Regions from separate parts of the Paenibacillus sp. FSL R5-0701 genome, predicted to be linked through region 1. Evidence: a T-box and tRNA genes for the amino acid it is inferred to sense, from the RefSeq annotation. Region 1 holds a T-box; the other holds one or more tRNA genes.

Region 1 (8,330 bases):
GATGTCGAAGATTTCTGCGCTGACACGCTGAATCACCTCGCGGGATTCCGTCTGAAGTTATATGAGAAACGTGGCTGGGATGATATCCTCAAAGAACCTCTGGCCATTAACCGGATGTCACGTCAGACACTGGATACGATGTGGGATGTGATTAACGGTGCCAAACCTGCGCTTGTTCAATATCTGGAGCGCAAGGCAGAACTGCTGGGGGTAGACAAACTCAGCTGGAGCGACGTAGATGCACCTGTAGGTAAATCGAGTGGCAAAATCACTTACGATGAGGCAGCCATCAATATTGTTGAGCAGTTTGCCAAGTTCAGTCCTAAACTTTCCTCATTTGCAGAGATGGCTTTTGAGAAACGCTGGATCGAAGCAGAAGACCGTCCTGGCAAACGTCCAGGTGGATTCTGTACGTCTTTGCCACTTAGCAAAGCAACTCGAATTTTCATGACCTTCTCCGGGACACCGTCTAATGTGTCGACCCTTGCGCATGAACTTGGTCATGGATATCATCAACACATTATGGAAGAGTTGCCTGCATTGAATCAACGTTATGCGATGAATGTGGCTGAGACAGCGTCCACGTTTGCTGAACTGATTGTAGCTGATGCCCTGGTGCAGGCGGCAACAGATGAGCAAGAGAAGCTGGCTTTGCTGGAAGACAAGATACAGCGAAGTGTGGCTTTCTTTATGAACATCCATGCCCGGTTCCTGTTTGAGAATCGTTTCTATGAACAACGCAAAAAAGGCTTGGTCAACGCGGATGAATTATCAAAATTAATGGTGGAGGCGCAGCAGGAAGCGTTCTGCGGTGCACTTGCATCAGATCACCCTCATTTCTGGGCATCCAAACTGCACTTCTATCTAACTGGTGTACCGTTCTATAATTTCCCATACACGTTCGGTTATATGTTCAGTGCGGGAATCTATGCAAGAGCACAGCAGGAAGGTACAGCATTTGCAGATAAATATGATGATTTGTTGCGGGATACAGGGCGTATGACGGTCGAAGAACTTGCTCAGAAACATCTGGGTACCGACCTGACACAACCGGAATTCTGGCAAAATGCTGCGGACTTGGTTATTGCCGATATTGAGCAGTTTCTACAGATGACAGCAACCGAAAAATAGGTTGAACATATATAAAAAGGCTGAAATCCCGTGTTAACAGACTCGGGATTTCAGCCTTTTTTTGTACTGAATCCTCATTTTCGATTCTCGAAGATTTTGTCGTAATTAAGTGAAAAAGCTCAGTTTAAGGAAGTGAAATGGCAATTAATTGTGCAAATCATAGTTAGAAATACCCAACTTTGCCGTTCTTTGTTGAATGAGCACATATGATGTCATATAATGAGTCATAAGTCCTTGATGTATAGGACTATAAGCATATAAGGAGAGTGTTAATATGAAAATTGATGAGCTTTCATTAGCGAGACAGTTGGATTTGGTATTCAAAGAACTTGATCATGAGTTATCAGGGTTAGATTCAGGGGTAGTTTTTGTGCAAATACGAAACAACGTAATTGGGAAATTCGGTATTCGACATAATCCGATAGCTGGACGAGATGGGCAGATGGATGTGGAGGAAGGGGGGCTAAATGAAACCCAGAGAACTTCTTTCCGGGCAATGGCATTGGAGACGTTGAAATTCAAACGCAATTGGACACATGGCGAAATATCGTACGATTTCACAGTAAGACAAGGTATGATTTTGGTAGATGCAACGATGGAGTCTAATTACAATATGGCAAGCTTGATGATTCGTTACCCTAGAACCAATACATACAAGGATTCAGATATGGAGTCGACCTCATAATTAGTTACACAAGAGAAAGCGGCACTTCCGAAGAAGGCCGCTTTTGTTTTTTAACGCTACTTAAGCATTAATTACGAGCTTACGAACGACCCGATAATTGCTGCTCAGCGATTTGTACCAGACGTTTAGTGATGTATCCACCCAGAGAACCTGTCTCACGGGAAGTATAGTTACCGTAGTAACCATCTTGTGGAATCGTTACACCCAGCTCTTGTGCAGCTTCCATTTTCAATTGTTGCAATGCAGCATTTGCTTGGGGAACGACCAGGTTGTTGGAGCGGCTACCGCTACCTTGGTTTTGACTTCCGTACATATGTGTCACCTCCTTATGGCTTGGTGATGTTAGTATGGTTAGAGAATACGGAAATATACATGATATGGCGTAAGGGAAAATATGGATAAATATCAGTGCACAGGACACATAAAAAAGCCGACCCAATGCGGGTCGGCAAGTTGTATTTGGATATCAAAATATAGGGTGATATGCGTAAAAGTAACATAGAAGATGATCAGCTCGCTTAGTCGGTAGGAGGTATAACCTCAATACGTGTAAATAACTCAACAGGCTGTTCCGGTTCCAAACGAATCAACCCGGTTTGTTCATCCGATAAAGCCAAATTAGGTGCATCAGGTAGCCATGTGTACGGTTCAATGCACAAAAACTGATCGGATTCACCTTTGGTAAAGAGAACCCAATGTTTGAAAAATGCTTCATCTGCTGAATATTTCAATGTATATCCATCTTGCCTGCGTAAGTAAGCCGTAGCCGGTTCACCTTCGGTAGCTTTCAACAGGGTATCCCAGTTACGTCCCTGCAAATTGATGCCTTCGTTCAGAGCAGACCATTCACCCAGGGATTCCAGTTCACCTGTCGGTAGTTGTTCTTCATTCTGTCCGTATATTCCGGAAACAGGTAGTTGCAGTGTCCAGTCGGCAGGTTTGCCATCTAACAAAAACCATGTATGATATCCCATCCCGAATGGAGCAGGTGTTGAGCTCAGATTGGTGACTCGCAGACGCTGGCTAAATACAGCGTTTTGCAGACTGAACGTCATCTCAAGTTTCAGGGGAATCGGGAATTGGGCCATCCAATGCTCTTCATTTTCGGTCAGTAATTCAGTCGTAATAGCACAGCCGTCTTCATCTTCCTCAATGTCACTGACACACCAGGATTGGGTACGGTGGAGACCGTGAATATGGTTGTCATTCGCCGTGTTCTGATCGAACTGGTAACGAACACCTTCATATTCGAATTGTCCACGATGAATGCGCCCTGGTGGAATCAGAAGAGGAACGCCAAAATGGTACGGCTTCTGCAGATAAAAGGCAAGATCGTCTTCATCCGGACGGCGGACGACATCTCTGTCCTGCACTAAATCGCGAATAGAAATAATATTATTTCCAAGACGCGGCAGCAGGGTGATTTCCAATTCACGGCTATGTAGGATATACGTGTCGTAACCATTCCATTGGCCTTTGGTCACTTGTTTCATATCGATGCTCCTTTTCCCACTTGAAATCTGTCTGCAAGCAGTCGTGATGAAGCTACTGCTGCAGGCGTGTCGTTGTGTACATGCCAGCTATTTCCTGCGCTATTTCGTGTGAAGCAGGCAACAGGATAAGCAATTCCATCATAACAGATTTTGATGTCTCGGGTAAAAAAGTTCAACTCATTTTGACATTCGCGCCTGTGCGCATTAAGATGGAACTCTGAAAGCATTTATTAGAATTGAATGACATGAAATCGATGACAGGGATAAGTAGGCCAAGAGAATCCTCTTCAGAAAGCCGGTGGTTGATGTGAACCGGTGTGAGCTCTTTACCGAATGGACCCTTGAGTGTAGGTTTGAACAGGTTAAGCCAGAGATGGGCTTGCCTCACTAGAGTCTGCCGTATAATCCACGTTACGGAACAATGAAGGCATTTCATCGGCTTGACTTGATTCAGAGTCAGGAGCAATCGAAGAAATGCGAATAAGGGTGGCACCACGGTCTCACGTCCCTTGCGGATGTGGGGTCTTTTTGCGTTCGCAGAGAATAGCAGGAGTTTATATATATAATCAGGGAGGCGTTATGGGTAATGAAAACAGTACTTTCAGGTATTCAGCCAAGCGGTAAGCTCACATTGGGCAACTATATTGGTGCAATCAAAAATTTTGTAAAACTCCAGCATGACTATCAATGTCATTTCATGGTAGTTGATCTTCATGCCATCACCGTGGCTCAGGAGCCAGCAGCATTGCGTGAACAGTCAGAAGCAGTAGCTGCACTGTTTATTGCAGCAGGTATTGATCCGTCGAAATCTAACGTATTTTTGCAATCCCATGTACCGCAGCACGCAGAATTGGGCTGGTTGATGACAACGCTGACCTCCATGGGTGAGCTTGAACGGATGACTCAGTTTAAGGATAAATCATCCGGTAAAGATTCCGTTGGTGCGGGACTGTTCGTGTATCCATCATTAATGGCGGCTGATATTTTGTTATACAATGCTGACCTTGTGCCAGTAGGTGAGGACCAGAAGCAGCATCTGGAACTGACACGTGATCTGGCAGGACGTTTTAATCACCGTTATGGAGAGTACTTCACCATTCCAGATCCGTATATTCCGCAGGTGGGTGCTCGGGTCATGTCACTTGATGATGCCTCTTCAAAGATGAGCAAAAGTAACCCTAATGCTGGCAGCTATATTGCCCTGCTGGATCCGCCGGATGTGATTCGCAAAAAAATCAGTCGTGCCACTACAGATTCGGGACGTGAAGTCGTATATGATCCGGCAAACAAACCGGAAGTCAGCAATCTAATGAGCATCTACGCTGAATGTGCAGGTATGACGCTTAAAGAAGTGGCTGAGCGTTATGAAGGCAAGATGTATGGTCCGTTCAAAAAGGAACTGGCTGAAGTGGTTGTATCTGTGATTGAACCGCTACAACAACGTTATAATGAGATTCGTGAATCTGGCGAATTGGCGGATGTTCTGGATACGTCAGCCCGTCGTGCAGAAGAAGTTGCTGCTCAAACGTTGGATGCAGTGAAAGAACGTATGGGATTTGTTCCAAGACATAAACAGTAGTCCTGAACAAGACCTTCATATTTCACGCAATGAATAGTTAACATGAATAAAGAGGAGCCCTATTGAAGGACTCCTCTTTATTTTTGTGCGTTCATTATTGAACTTTATTGAACTATCAAATGACCTGCTCACGAAGTGGGCTCTGAAGCTGAAGCAGCCGATTGAACTTCCTGACGTTCTTTTTTGGCACGAATCACAAATCCCCAGCCAATGTTGGCGATGGACAGGACAAACAGTAGTGCAGCAAACCAACCGGAGTAGGAGATCATAATTGCTGAAACCGTTAACAAGATAATCGAAGAGAATGCGAACCATAAGGATAAGCCTTTACTCATTGGGAAAAACCTCCATCTACAAATTTAGTGAAATTCCGTATAACCTGAAGCCTACGAGCCATAATAATCTTGCAAGCTTGCAATACATTACAGACACAGATTGAAAGGAGATTATAAATTATGGCTCAAGGATCTCGTTCTTCAAACAACTTGGTGGTACCTCAAGCGACTGCAGCACTGCAACAATTGAAAATGGAGGCTGCACAGGAACTGGGTGTAACTATCCCACAAGACGGTTACTACGGTAACTACACTTCCCGTGAAACAGGATCTTTGGGTGGATATATCACCAAACGTCTGGTACAAATCGCTGAGCAGTCTCTGGCTGGGTCTGGCAAATAATTTATTTTAACCAACAGCAACAAAACAGGATAAACAGAAAGCCCGGGGCGGAAACGCACCGGGCTTTCTCGCGTATCAGTTCCTAAGTTTGATTGTGCCTTGCCATGCTCACTTCGTCAAGGGCGTGCAGATAAAAGTTTTTTATCCATCTTCTCATCGCTTAACCAGCCTACATACGTATCAATCGTTTCAAAATTCCGATCCATCACAATCACAGCGACAAATGGATATTGTTTCCGGTGTCGATAACGTACATCTGCCCACCGGACCTTGTAACCGGCAGGCAGTTCTTCAACCTCTGCCACCGCATAGGAGGTGAAATAGAGGAAGGCACTGACTTCCGGTGATTTGCGTGAAGCAGCAACGGCCGCATGAGTAGAAGAAGAGGCGTGCAGACTCCATGCCAGATTAGAACCATCCATTTTACCGATCACATAACTGCCGTCCTCAACTCGTTTAACCACATGCCAGCGGTTCCAGGATATCGTTGGAATGACGATGTATCTTGCCTGCTCTGGGCTGTTGTCGAGACGTCTGACTTTTCTGACTGCTTGTGCACGAGCAATCGTTCGCCATATATAATATAAAGCGGTCAAACTATACAACGTAACGAAGAGTGGTGCAGGGGCGATCAGATCAAAGGCCCATAACAGAATAGCTATGACATGTGTAGTGAATAGAAACGGATCAAAAATATGAATGATGTTCCAGGCGATCCAGCGTTCCGTAAAAGGCCGGGCGGCTTGGGTTCCGTAGGTGTTGAACAGATCGGTGAATACGTGAAAGCCTACGGCCACAGCGGTCCAGGTGGCAACGTGTCCAATAGGGACATCAGGGAATATCAGTGCAATGACGCCGGTGATGAGCAAAACCCATAACAGGAGAAATGGCAGAGAGTGTGACAAGCCCCGATGATTCCGGATGTAAAGCGAATTGCTTTTGAGACGTAAAGCAGTATCAATGTCAGGGGCCTGGGAACCGGCGATCGTGCCAATCATTACCGCAGCTGCAAGCATGGGACTCGCTGCGACGACAGGATCGACATAAGCCAGACCGGCTAGACCAATCCCCATGACAAAATGTGTAGAGGTATCCATAAACGTCTCCTTTGTGTGGTGTATCGTTCTAAGGCATATTACTTCTCTATCTAGGTGATACCCATATATAGTGTATAATATCCGTCTGTCAGGATGCAAAACATCCCTAATTTCAAATTTATGACAATAAACTGTATTATACCCAATAAATGTACGTAGTTTGTCAAACTATTTTGGTGTTTCCTATGATAAACTTTATATCGGATACTGAGAGAAGTTGCATCAGAGAATACGCGGTCGGATATGTTACATAAATATTTATGGGCATTGTTCCTTTTAACCGTTACAATAATATAGAATCTCATAAAAAGTAGGTTTCTTTGAATACATATGTCACAGTAGATGGATGAAGCGAAACAAACGTGATTTTGGGTTCACATATGTATGCGTATTCATAAGAGAAGATACAGAAGGGACGAGGAAGATGCTGAAAAAGTACAAATGGACATGGATGCTGCTCGGGCTCGCACTGATAATGGCTGTGTATCTGATGTGGGGCACCGTATTTGCCAGTAAGGAAAAATTACCCGAGATTCGTGAAATCCAATCCTTTTCTATGGAAAATGTAGATGGCAGTACGGTATCACTGGAGGATACGCAAGGGAAAGTCCGATTGTTCTACTTTTATTTCACCAGTTGTCCGGATGTCTGCCCGATTACGACCTTTACGTTATCCCAGGTGCAGGATCTGTTGAAAGAGGACGACACCTTTGGTAAAGATGTCTCATTTGTATCTATTTCATTCGACCCCAAAGTCGATACAAGAGAGAAGATTAAGACGTTTGCAGACCGTTTTCACGCGGATTATTCCGGATGGTACTTCTTGCGAGGGGATATGGACAAAACCAAACAGTTGGCCAGGGAATCATTCCAGATCCTGATCGATGGGGAGAGTAAGGATGATTTTGCCCATATGAACATGATTGGTCTGGTGGATGAGAACAACCAGCTGCGCAAGGTATATAATGCGTTTAATACAGAGGACGTTGTGCCAGCTGTCATTGCTGAGGATATTCGCAATCTGATTAAGGAATAATCATCTGATACTCATATTGTAAAGGCTGCCTTCAGGTTGGATATCAACCCAAAGGCAGCCTTTTGGTATTTCATTTTAAAAGGAAGGATGTTCAGGGTATTGGATGTATGTCTCTAACCCGGCTTTCTCCAGCTGGGCAATGATATACTCATCAGGTGTTCCTTCCACACCCGCATATCCTCGTCGTGTATACATCTGTACTGCATCCGGGAAAGCATCCCGAAGTACACCTCTAATTTTTTTGCCGGAACTGTCATTATCCATAAATAAAAAGACTTCATCGTAACCGACTTGCTTGCGCAGGGTCTCCAGCTTGAGGGAATTAAGTGTTCCAAACGTACATAGAATGTTGATTTCGGGTCCAACCAAACGTTTCAGTTTGCTTCGGTCATTCTTACCTTCCACAATGACATGAATAGGCATGATATTCACCTCTTGTTCGAGAGCTTATGTCGACATTCCCCGGGAAATGTTGCAGCGAAAATCGACTGATTATATAAAATGGACTCCTTTCTTTACGCGTTTGCTAACTGGAGAGAACAACCCATCAAGACAATTCTCTGAAATCTTATCTCATGTGCATCATTAGGTCAGTAATAGCTTGCAGTGGCCGTTCCGGTTACGGATCGTTC
Region 2 (8,330 bases), 120 kb from region 1:
GGATCGCACTGGAAACTGGGTGACTTGAGTGCAGAAGAGGAGAGTGGAATTCCACGTGTAGCGGTGAAATGCGTAGATATGTGGAGGAACACCAGTGGCGAAGGCGACTCTCTGGGCTGTAACTGACGCTGAGGCGCGAAAGCGTGGGGAGCAAACAGGATTAGATACCCTGGTAGTCCACGCCGTAAACGATGAGTGCTAGGTGTTAGGGGTTTCGATACCCTTGGTGCCGAAGTTAACACATTAAGCACTCCGCCTGGGGAGTACGGTCGCAAGACTGAAACTCAAAGGAATTGACGGGGACCCGCACAAGCAGTGGAGTATGTGGTTTAATTCGAAGCAACGCGAAGAACCTTACCAGGTCTTGACATCTGAATGACCGGTGCAGAGATGTACCTTTTCTTCGGAACATTCAAGACAGGTGGTGCATGGTTGTCGTCAGCTCGTGTCGTGAGATGTTGGGTTAAGTCCCGCAACGAGCGCAACCCTTATATTTAGTTGCCAGCACTTCGGGTGGGCACTCTAGATAGACTGCCGGTGACAAACCGGAGGAAGGTGGGGATGACGTCAAATCATCATGCCCCTTATGACCTGGGCTACACACGTACTACAATGGCCGGTACAACGGGCTGCGAAATCGCGAGATGGAGCCAATCCCAACAAAGCCGGTCTCAGTTCGGATTGCAGGCTGCAACTCGCCTGCATGAAGTCGGAATTGCTAGTAATCGCGGATCAGCATGCCGCGGTGAATACGTTCCCGGGTCTTGTACACACCGCCCGTCACACCACGAGAGTTTATAACACCCGAAGTCGGTGGGGTAACCGCAAGGAGCCAGCCGCCGAAGGTGGGATAGATGATTGGGGTGAAGTCGTAACAAGGTAGCCGTATCGGAAGGTGCGGCTGGATCACCTCCTTTCTATGGAGAATCGTTTCCTGCAACGGAAACATTCAAAACTGCAGCTTAGCTGCAAAACACTCACTCGTTGTTCGGTTTTGAGAGCTCAAACTCTCAAACAGCTTGCTTTTGCATGGAGCTTGTTCTTTGAAAACTAGATATCGAAACGAAACAAACGCGAATTAGAACATTCCTTTTTAGCTGAACTTGTGTTAAACAAGTTTAAATAAAAACGGTAGATTGCTGGAGCGAGTGATCGAAATGGAGCGACTTTTGGATTTGGACGTAGTCCAAACCAAGCGGAGCGACAGCTCGAACACGAGCGCAATGGTTAAGCTACTAAGAGCACACGGAGGATGCCTAGGCGCTAGGAGCCGATGAAGGACGTGGCGAACAACGAAACTGCCTCGGGGAGCTGTAAGCAAGCTTTGATCCGGGGGTGTCCGAATGGGGAAACCCAGCTGGGGTAATTTCCAGTTACACCTAACTGAATACATAGGTTAGTGTGAGGCATACCAGGGGAACTGAAACATCTAAGTACCCTGAGGAAGAGAAAACAATAGTGATTCCGTCAGTAGCGGCGAGCGAACGCGGAGAAGCCCAAACCAGAGAGCTTGCTCTTTGGGGTTGTGGGACGTCTCACATGGAGTTACAAAGGAACCGGTTAAGCGAAGAGGTCTGGAAAGGCCCGCCAAAGAAGGTAAAAGCCCTGTAGTTGAAAGTTGGTTCCCTCCGAGACGGATCCCGAGTAGTGCGGGGCACGTGAAACCCCGTATGAATCCGGCAGGACCATCTGCCAAGGCTAAATACTTCCTAGCGACCGATAGTGAAGCAGTACCGTGAGGGAAAGGTGAAAAGCACCCCGGAAGGGGAGTGAAATAGAACCTGAAACCGTGTGCTTACAAAAAGTCAGAGCCCGTTTTAGGGGTGATGGCGTGCCTTTTGTAGAATGAACCGGCGAGTTACGTTCCCGTGCAAGGTTAAGGTGAAGAGCCGGAGCCGCAGCGAAAGCGAGTCTGAATAGGGCGACTTAGTACGTGGACGTAGACCCGAAACCGGGTGATCTACCCCTGTCCAGGGTGAAGGTGCGGTAACACGCACTGGAGGCCCGAACCCACGCATGTTGAAAAATGCGGGGATGAGGTGGGGGTAGCGGAGAAATTCCAATCGAACTCGGAGATAGCTGGTTCTCCCCGAAATAGCTTTAGGGCTAGCCTCGGAAAACAGAGTCGTGGAGGTAGAGCACTGATTGGGTGCGGGGCCCGCAAGGGTTACCAAGCTCAGTCAAACTCCGAATGCCATAGACTTACTTCCGGGAGTCAGACAGTGAGTGCTAAGATCCATTGTCAAAAGGGAAACAGCCCAGACCATCAGCTAAGGTCCCCAAGTGTGTGTTAAGTGGGAAAGGATGTGGAGTTGCACAGACAACCAGGATGTTGGCTTAGAAGCAGCCATCATTGAAAGAGTGCGTAATAGCTCACTGGTCGAGTGACTCTGCGCCGAAAATGTAACGGGGCTAAACACACCACCGAAGCTATGGCTTGATGCTTTGCATCAGGGGTAGGGGAGCGTTGTATAAGGGTTGAAGGTGTACCGTAAGGAGCGCTGGACATTATACAAGTGAGAATGCCGGTATGAGTAACGAAAAGATCAGTGAGAATCTGATCCGCCGAAAGCCTAAGGGTTCCTGAGGAAGGCTCGTCCGCTCAGGGTAAGTCGGGACCTAAGGCGAGGCCGAAAGGCGTAGTCGAAGGACAACAGGTCGAAATTCCTGTACCACCGTAAGCCGTTATGAGCAATGGGGGGACGCAGTAGGGTAGTGACGCGGACTGATGGATGTCCGTCTAAGCAGTGAGGCTGATGTGTAGGCAAATCCGCACATTGTAAGGCTGAGCTGTGATGGGGAGCGAAAATTGTAGTAGCGAAGGTCATGATCTCACACTGCCAAGAAAAGCCTCTAGCCAGGTGATGGTGCCCGTACCGCAAACCGACACAGGTAGGCGAGAAGAGTATTCTAAGGCGCGCGGAAGAACTCTCGTTAAGGAACTCGGCAAAATGACCCCGTAACTTCGGGAGAAGGGGTGCCCCGGTAGTGTGAATAGCACGAGGGGGCCGCAGTGAAAAGGCCCAAGCGACTGTTTAGCAAAAACACAGGTCTGTGCGAAGCCGTAAGGCGAAGTATACGGGCTGACGCCTGCCCGGTGCTGGAAGGTTAAGGGGAGTGGTTAGGGAGTAATCCCGAAGCTGTGAACCGAAGCCCCAGTAAACGGCGGCCGTAACTATAACGGTCCTAAGGTAGCGAAATTCCTTGTCAGGTAAATTCTGACCCGCACGAATGGCGTAACGACTTGGGCGCTGTCTCAACGAGAGATCCGGTGAAATTTTAATACCTGTGAAGATGCAGGTTACCCGCGACAAGACGGAAAGACCCCATGGAGCTTTACTGCAGCTTGATATTGAATTTGGGTACGATCTGTACAGGATAGGTGGGAGCCTTTGAAGTGTGAGCGCCAGCTTGCATGGAGGCAACGTTGGGATACCACCCTGATCGTATCTAGGTTCTAACCTGGTACCGTAATCCGGTGCGGGGACAGTGTCAGGTGGGCAGTTTGACTGGGGCGGTCGCCTCCTAAAGAGTAACGGAGGCGCCCAAAGGTTCCCTCAGAATGGTTGGAAATCATTCGAAGAGTGCAAAGGCATAAGGGAGCTTGACTGCGAGACCTACAAGTCGAGCAGGGACGAAAGTCGGGCTTAGTGATCCGGTGGTACCGCATGGAAGGGCCATCGCTCAACGGATAAAAGCTACCCTGGGGATAACAGGCTTATCTCCCCCAAGAGTCCACATCGACGGGGAGGTTTGGCACCTCGATGTCGGCTCATCGCATCCTGGGGCTGAAGTAGGTCCCAAGGGTTGGGCTGTTCGCCCATTAAAGCGGTACGCGAGCTGGGTTCAGAACGTCGTGAGACAGTTCGGTCCCTATCTGTCGTGGGCGTAGGAAATTTGAGAGGAGCTGTCCTTAGTACGAGAGGACCGGGATGGACGTACCGCTGGTGTACCAGTTGTTCCGCCAGGAGCACCGCTGGGTAGCTATGTACGGACGGGATAAACGCTGAAAGCATCTAAGCGTGAAGCCCCCCTCAAGATGAGATTTCCCAGTATGTAAGACCCCTTGAAGACGACGAGGTAGATAGGCTGGGGGTGGAAGTGCAGCAATGCATGGAGCTGACCAGTACTAATCGGTCGAGGGCTTATCCAATAGCAAGTGATAATTCGCATGTTTCGTTTCGAATCTAGTTTTCAGAGAACGATCTCTGAAGCATATTCCCTGATAGCTCAGTTGGTAGAGCACTCGACTGTTAATCGAGTTGTCACAGGTTCGAGCCCTGTTCGGGGAGCCATATGGAGAGGTGTCCGAGCTGGCCGAAGGAGCACGATTGGAAATCGTGTAGGCGTCACAAGCGTCTCGAGGGTTCGAATCCCTCTCTCTCCGCCATAATATTAAGGCCCGTTGGTCAAGGGGTTAAGACACCTCCCTTTCACGGAGGTAACAGGGGTTCGAATCCCCTACGGGTCATAATAACTTCAAAAAAAGAAGTTGATTTTTACAACAAGATTATGATATGATCATAAATGTGTTGTTCGGAGGCTTAGCTCAGCTGGGAGAGCATCTGCCTTACAAGCAGAGGGTCGGGGGTTCGATCCCCTCAGCCTCCACCATATAAACTTTATAACGACGCGGGGTGGAGCAGCCCGGTAGCTCGTCGGGCTCATAACCCGAAGGCCGCAGGTTCAAATCCTGCCCCCGCAATTATACTTTCCTTTGAGAAAGTGATCTGGAACCGTGGTGTAGTTGGCCTAACATGCCTGCCTGTCACGCAGGAGATCGCGGGTTCGAATCCCGTCGGTTCCGCCATTTAATCTTTACATGAGGCAAACTGTTCACTACATCTGCTGTATGGCACTGATGCCCTATATAAAGTGTAAGGAATTAAGATTAGACTTTATTATGGCTCGGTAGCTCAGTCGGTAGAGCAGAGGACTGAAAATCCTCGTGTCGGCGGTTCGATTCCGTCCCGAGCCACCATTTTTAAAACAATTTAATATGCCGGTGTAGCTCAACTGGTAGAGCAACTGACTTGTAATCAGTAGGTTGGGGGTTCAAGTCCTCTCGCCGGCACCATGTAATCCTGGAGGATTAGCGAAGTGGCCAAACGCATCAGACTGTAAATCTGCTCCCGTACGGGTTCGGTGGTTCGAATCCATCATCCTCCACCAGTTTTTAGGGGCATAGTTTAAAGGTAGAACAACGGTCTCCAAAACCGTTGGTGTGGGTTCAATTCCTGCTGCCCCTGCCAATTAACTTTTTAGAAAATAACCTTTTGTGGCGATCGTGGCGAAGTGGTTAACGCACCGGTTTGTGGATCCGGCATTCGGGGGTTCAATTCCCCTCGATCGCCCCTTTGTTTTTTTATTTTTTATTGGGGATTAGCCAAGCGGTAAGGCAACGGACTTTGACTCCGTCATGCATAGGTTCAAATCCTATATCCCCAGCCATTATGCGGACGTGGCTCAGCGGTAGAGCATCGCCTTGCCAAGGCGAGGGTCGCGGGTTCGATTCCCGTCGTCCGCTCCAAAATATGGCGCCATAGCCAAGTGGTAAGGCACAGCTCTGCAAAAGCTTTATCCCCAGTTCGAATCTGGGTGGCGCCTCCAGCATATGCCGGCGTGGCGGAATGGCAGACGCGCTCGACTCAAAATCGAGTGGGAAACCGTGGAGGTTCGAGTCCTCTCGCCGGTATATTGAATAGCCCTACATGTTGCTTATGCAATGTGTAGGGCTATTTTTATTTTATATAAATTGCTTTTTTGTATTGTAAGGATAGTTGGACGTTAATAAAGATTGACGTATGATTATATTCAGTATATTGTAGATAAGTAAAGTCTTTAATATAAAGGAGTGAAGTAGAGTGACTAATGGAAAAAATGTATCGGATACCGATCTCTTATTTGATCTTTCTGTATGGGAAGAGGCATGGAAGAATCGTCCGAGAAATTCAAAATATAAGAAGAATAGTACCCCCGTTAATACAGAAGAAGTTTTTGAGCGCTGGGCCAGGGATTATCATGCACAGTCGTTCACTGAAGAAGGAAAGCAGCGTTCTGAGCGCATTATGGGCTGGATTGAGAATCAGGGTGTGGAATTCGCAGGGTTATCCATTTTGGACATTGGAGCCGCTTCAGGCATATTTACCATTCCTTTTGCGGAGAAGGGTGCAAGTGTGACCGCAGTTGAGCCTTCTGAGTTGCTTGTCTCCCTTATGAAAGAGACGATACCTTCAGCTCTGGAATCCAAAATCGAAATCGTAAACGAACGATATGAGGAAATCTCTATTCAGGATAAAGGCTGGGAGAAGAAATATGACTTTGCATTTGCATCCATGTGTCCGGCGATGTCGGATTGGGAAACGATCGAGCAGGCGATCAATTGTGCCCGGAAGTATGTGTATATAAGTACTATGGCGGGACAGAAGGAACACACACTAATGGATGAACTTAAGGATATACTGGGGGTAACTTCTTCATATAAGGCCGGTGATATGGGTTATATTCAACAATTGTTGTATTTGAAGGGGTATTCATACACCATGATCATTACGAGAGAAGTTAACTCATTTGAAGTACCGGTGGAAGATGTTGTAGAGAAGCTGCCAGAATGGCTTAATACGTATGAGTTACCATCGGATGAAGATTCTCTCAGATTGGCTGAGAAGTATATCCGAGATACATACAAGGATAGTACGGTGACCTTCTCACACGGAGCAAGGTTTGGTAAAATTCTAATTCAACTTGAGCAGCCCAATATGAAAACAGTTTGCACTAAGGATAAACGATAAATCGTATAAGCTGCGTACGGTCTGAGGATCAGGAATAGAGACGTGGCAACTTAGTCTTACGTCTGAGGTAACGCTAGCAAGCATTGCACCGCCACCACAAGAAGATGCACGTGTGAAACATATGAAGTTAAGATTATAGAAATGAAATTGTAAGTGAAGGGAGCAGATATGTGCTCCCTCTTTTTTTGAAGCGAATAATTAATTGACTATACTAAACAACATCTTCGGTTACTTGAAGATGTTAAGCTGCTTCATGAGACTGCACATGGCTAAAGCCAATCTTTATTCAAACATCGAGACAACGAAAAGCAAAACACAGACCTAGTTTTCAGAGAATGATCTCTGAAGCATATTCCATGATATTTCAGTTGGTAGAGCACTCGACGGTTAATCGAGTTGTCACAGGTCCGAGCCTTGTTCGGGGAACCATATGGAGAGGTGTCCGAGCTGGCCGAAGGAGTACGACTTACAATCGTGCTCCTTTTTCTAATTTCTGTTCGACACTTCTGCTTTTTGCTTACGCTCCCGATACTGACCGGGGGTGATTCCTTCCCATTTACGGAATGATCGGATAAAGTTTTGCGGATTGTTGTACCGAAGTCGTGCTGCGATATCTTTAACGGTTAGATCACTTTCGTCCAGCCATTTTTTAGCGATATTAAATCGGTACTTGGTCAGATATTCACTAAATGCACAGCCTGTCTCTTTGCGGAAGACACTACTTAAGTAGTTGGCATTGTAGTGAAGCTTCAAGGCACATTCCTCAAGCGTCAGATCCTTATCATAATCTTGATGAATCATGGCAATCATCTTCTCAGATATATGCTGATACTGGGCATACTGTCTTGCTTTAAAAACCTGGATGATGGGCAAGATGACTTGATGTTTAAACCAATTCTCCACCTCAGAGGCGTACTGCAAACCATGAAGTTCATGAAACATCGAGCCACGACCTTGGGAGACCTGTCCGAGTCGTATGCCGGATTCCTGAGTCATTTGCAAAATATGCGTGAGTAGCCTCGTAAGAGCCACCTCATACTCCTCGGGTGTAACCTCCATACCAAAGATCACTTCAAGCAGTTGTTGCAGAAGAGCAGAGGCCTGAACTTCGTCCGCACTTTGAATAGCTTGGATCAACGAATACTCCAATGATTCCGGGTAGGTCATGGACCAAGTGGGAGCGTAATGATCTATGTTCTCATATTGAAAAATAATGCCTGTTCCCAGCTTCATCCGATGCCTCAGTGCTTCCATGGCTTCTGTGTAAGCTTGAGGGATGTGATCTAGAGAGCTGTGCGGCTGGCTGAATCCTATACTGACTTGAAGAGCCAGAATCTTATCAATCTGTTGTTGTAACTGGTCTGTCAATACATATAGCTGCTGTGAAAAAATAAAATGATCCTGTTCCACGGTGCCAATCACCGTGACTACCGTATGTTCCAGCACAATGGGAAGCAATTGTTGGTTATGCACAACCGTTTCCTCCAATATATTTTGAATAGCAAATAATAAGAGGTCACGATCACTAGCACTATATTT

What was found. The T-box of region 1 lies ahead of trpS (tryptophan--tRNA ligase). A T-box ahead of a tRNA ligase gene usually reads a tRNA of that ligase, here a tRNA-Trp.
Region 2: it has a tRNA-Trp gene. The T-box ahead of trpS (tryptophan--tRNA ligase) is inferred to sense a tRNA for this amino acid. The anticodon was not compared.

What each region holds. Positions count from the first base shown of each region.
Region 1 covers NZ_CP150230.1:5,775,716-5,784,045, reverse strand. The annotation lists gene MKZ13_RS25545 (M3 family oligoendopeptidase) at 1-1,131, shown strand, start outside; gene MKZ13_RS25540 (hypothetical protein) at 1,406-1,816, shown strand; gene MKZ13_RS25535 (alpha/beta-type small acid-soluble spore protein) at 1,896-2,129, opposite strand; gene MKZ13_RS25530 (aldose 1-epimerase) at 2,335-3,309, opposite strand; T-box leader at 3,555-3,822, shown strand; gene trpS (tryptophan--tRNA ligase) at 3,896-4,888, shown strand; gene MKZ13_RS25520 (hypothetical protein) at 5,017-5,223, opposite strand; gene MKZ13_RS25515 (alpha/beta-type small acid-soluble spore protein) at 5,344-5,565, shown strand; gene MKZ13_RS25510 (metal-dependent hydrolase) at 5,682-6,662, opposite strand; gene MKZ13_RS25505 (SCO family protein) at 7,087-7,698, shown strand; gene MKZ13_RS25500 (toprim domain-containing protein) at 7,774-8,121, opposite strand.
Region 2 covers NZ_CP150230.1:5,897,406-5,905,735, reverse strand. The annotation lists rRNA gene MKZ13_RS26155 (16S ribosomal RNA) at 1-917, shown strand, start outside; rRNA gene MKZ13_RS26150 (23S ribosomal RNA) at 1,226-4,153, shown strand; tRNA gene MKZ13_RS26145 (tRNA-Asn) at 4,220-4,295, shown strand; tRNA gene MKZ13_RS26140 (tRNA-Ser) at 4,299-4,390, shown strand; tRNA gene MKZ13_RS26135 (tRNA-Glu) at 4,400-4,471, shown strand; tRNA gene MKZ13_RS26130 (tRNA-Val) at 4,539-4,614, shown strand; tRNA gene MKZ13_RS26125 (tRNA-Met) at 4,632-4,705, shown strand; tRNA gene MKZ13_RS26120 (tRNA-Asp) at 4,733-4,810, shown strand; tRNA gene MKZ13_RS26115 (tRNA-Phe) at 4,906-4,981, shown strand; tRNA gene MKZ13_RS26110 (tRNA-Thr) at 5,002-5,077, shown strand; tRNA gene MKZ13_RS26105 (tRNA-Tyr) at 5,087-5,172, shown strand; tRNA gene MKZ13_RS26100 (tRNA-Trp) at 5,179-5,252, shown strand; tRNA gene MKZ13_RS26095 (tRNA-His) at 5,282-5,354, shown strand; tRNA gene MKZ13_RS26090 (tRNA-Gln) at 5,377-5,451, shown strand; tRNA gene MKZ13_RS26085 (tRNA-Gly) at 5,456-5,530, shown strand; tRNA gene MKZ13_RS26080 (tRNA-Cys) at 5,537-5,610, shown strand; tRNA gene MKZ13_RS26075 (tRNA-Leu) at 5,617-5,695, shown strand; gene MKZ13_RS26070 (class I SAM-dependent methyltransferase) at 5,865-6,791, shown strand; gene MKZ13_RS26065 (helix-turn-helix domain-containing protein) at 7,278-8,330, opposite strand, start outside.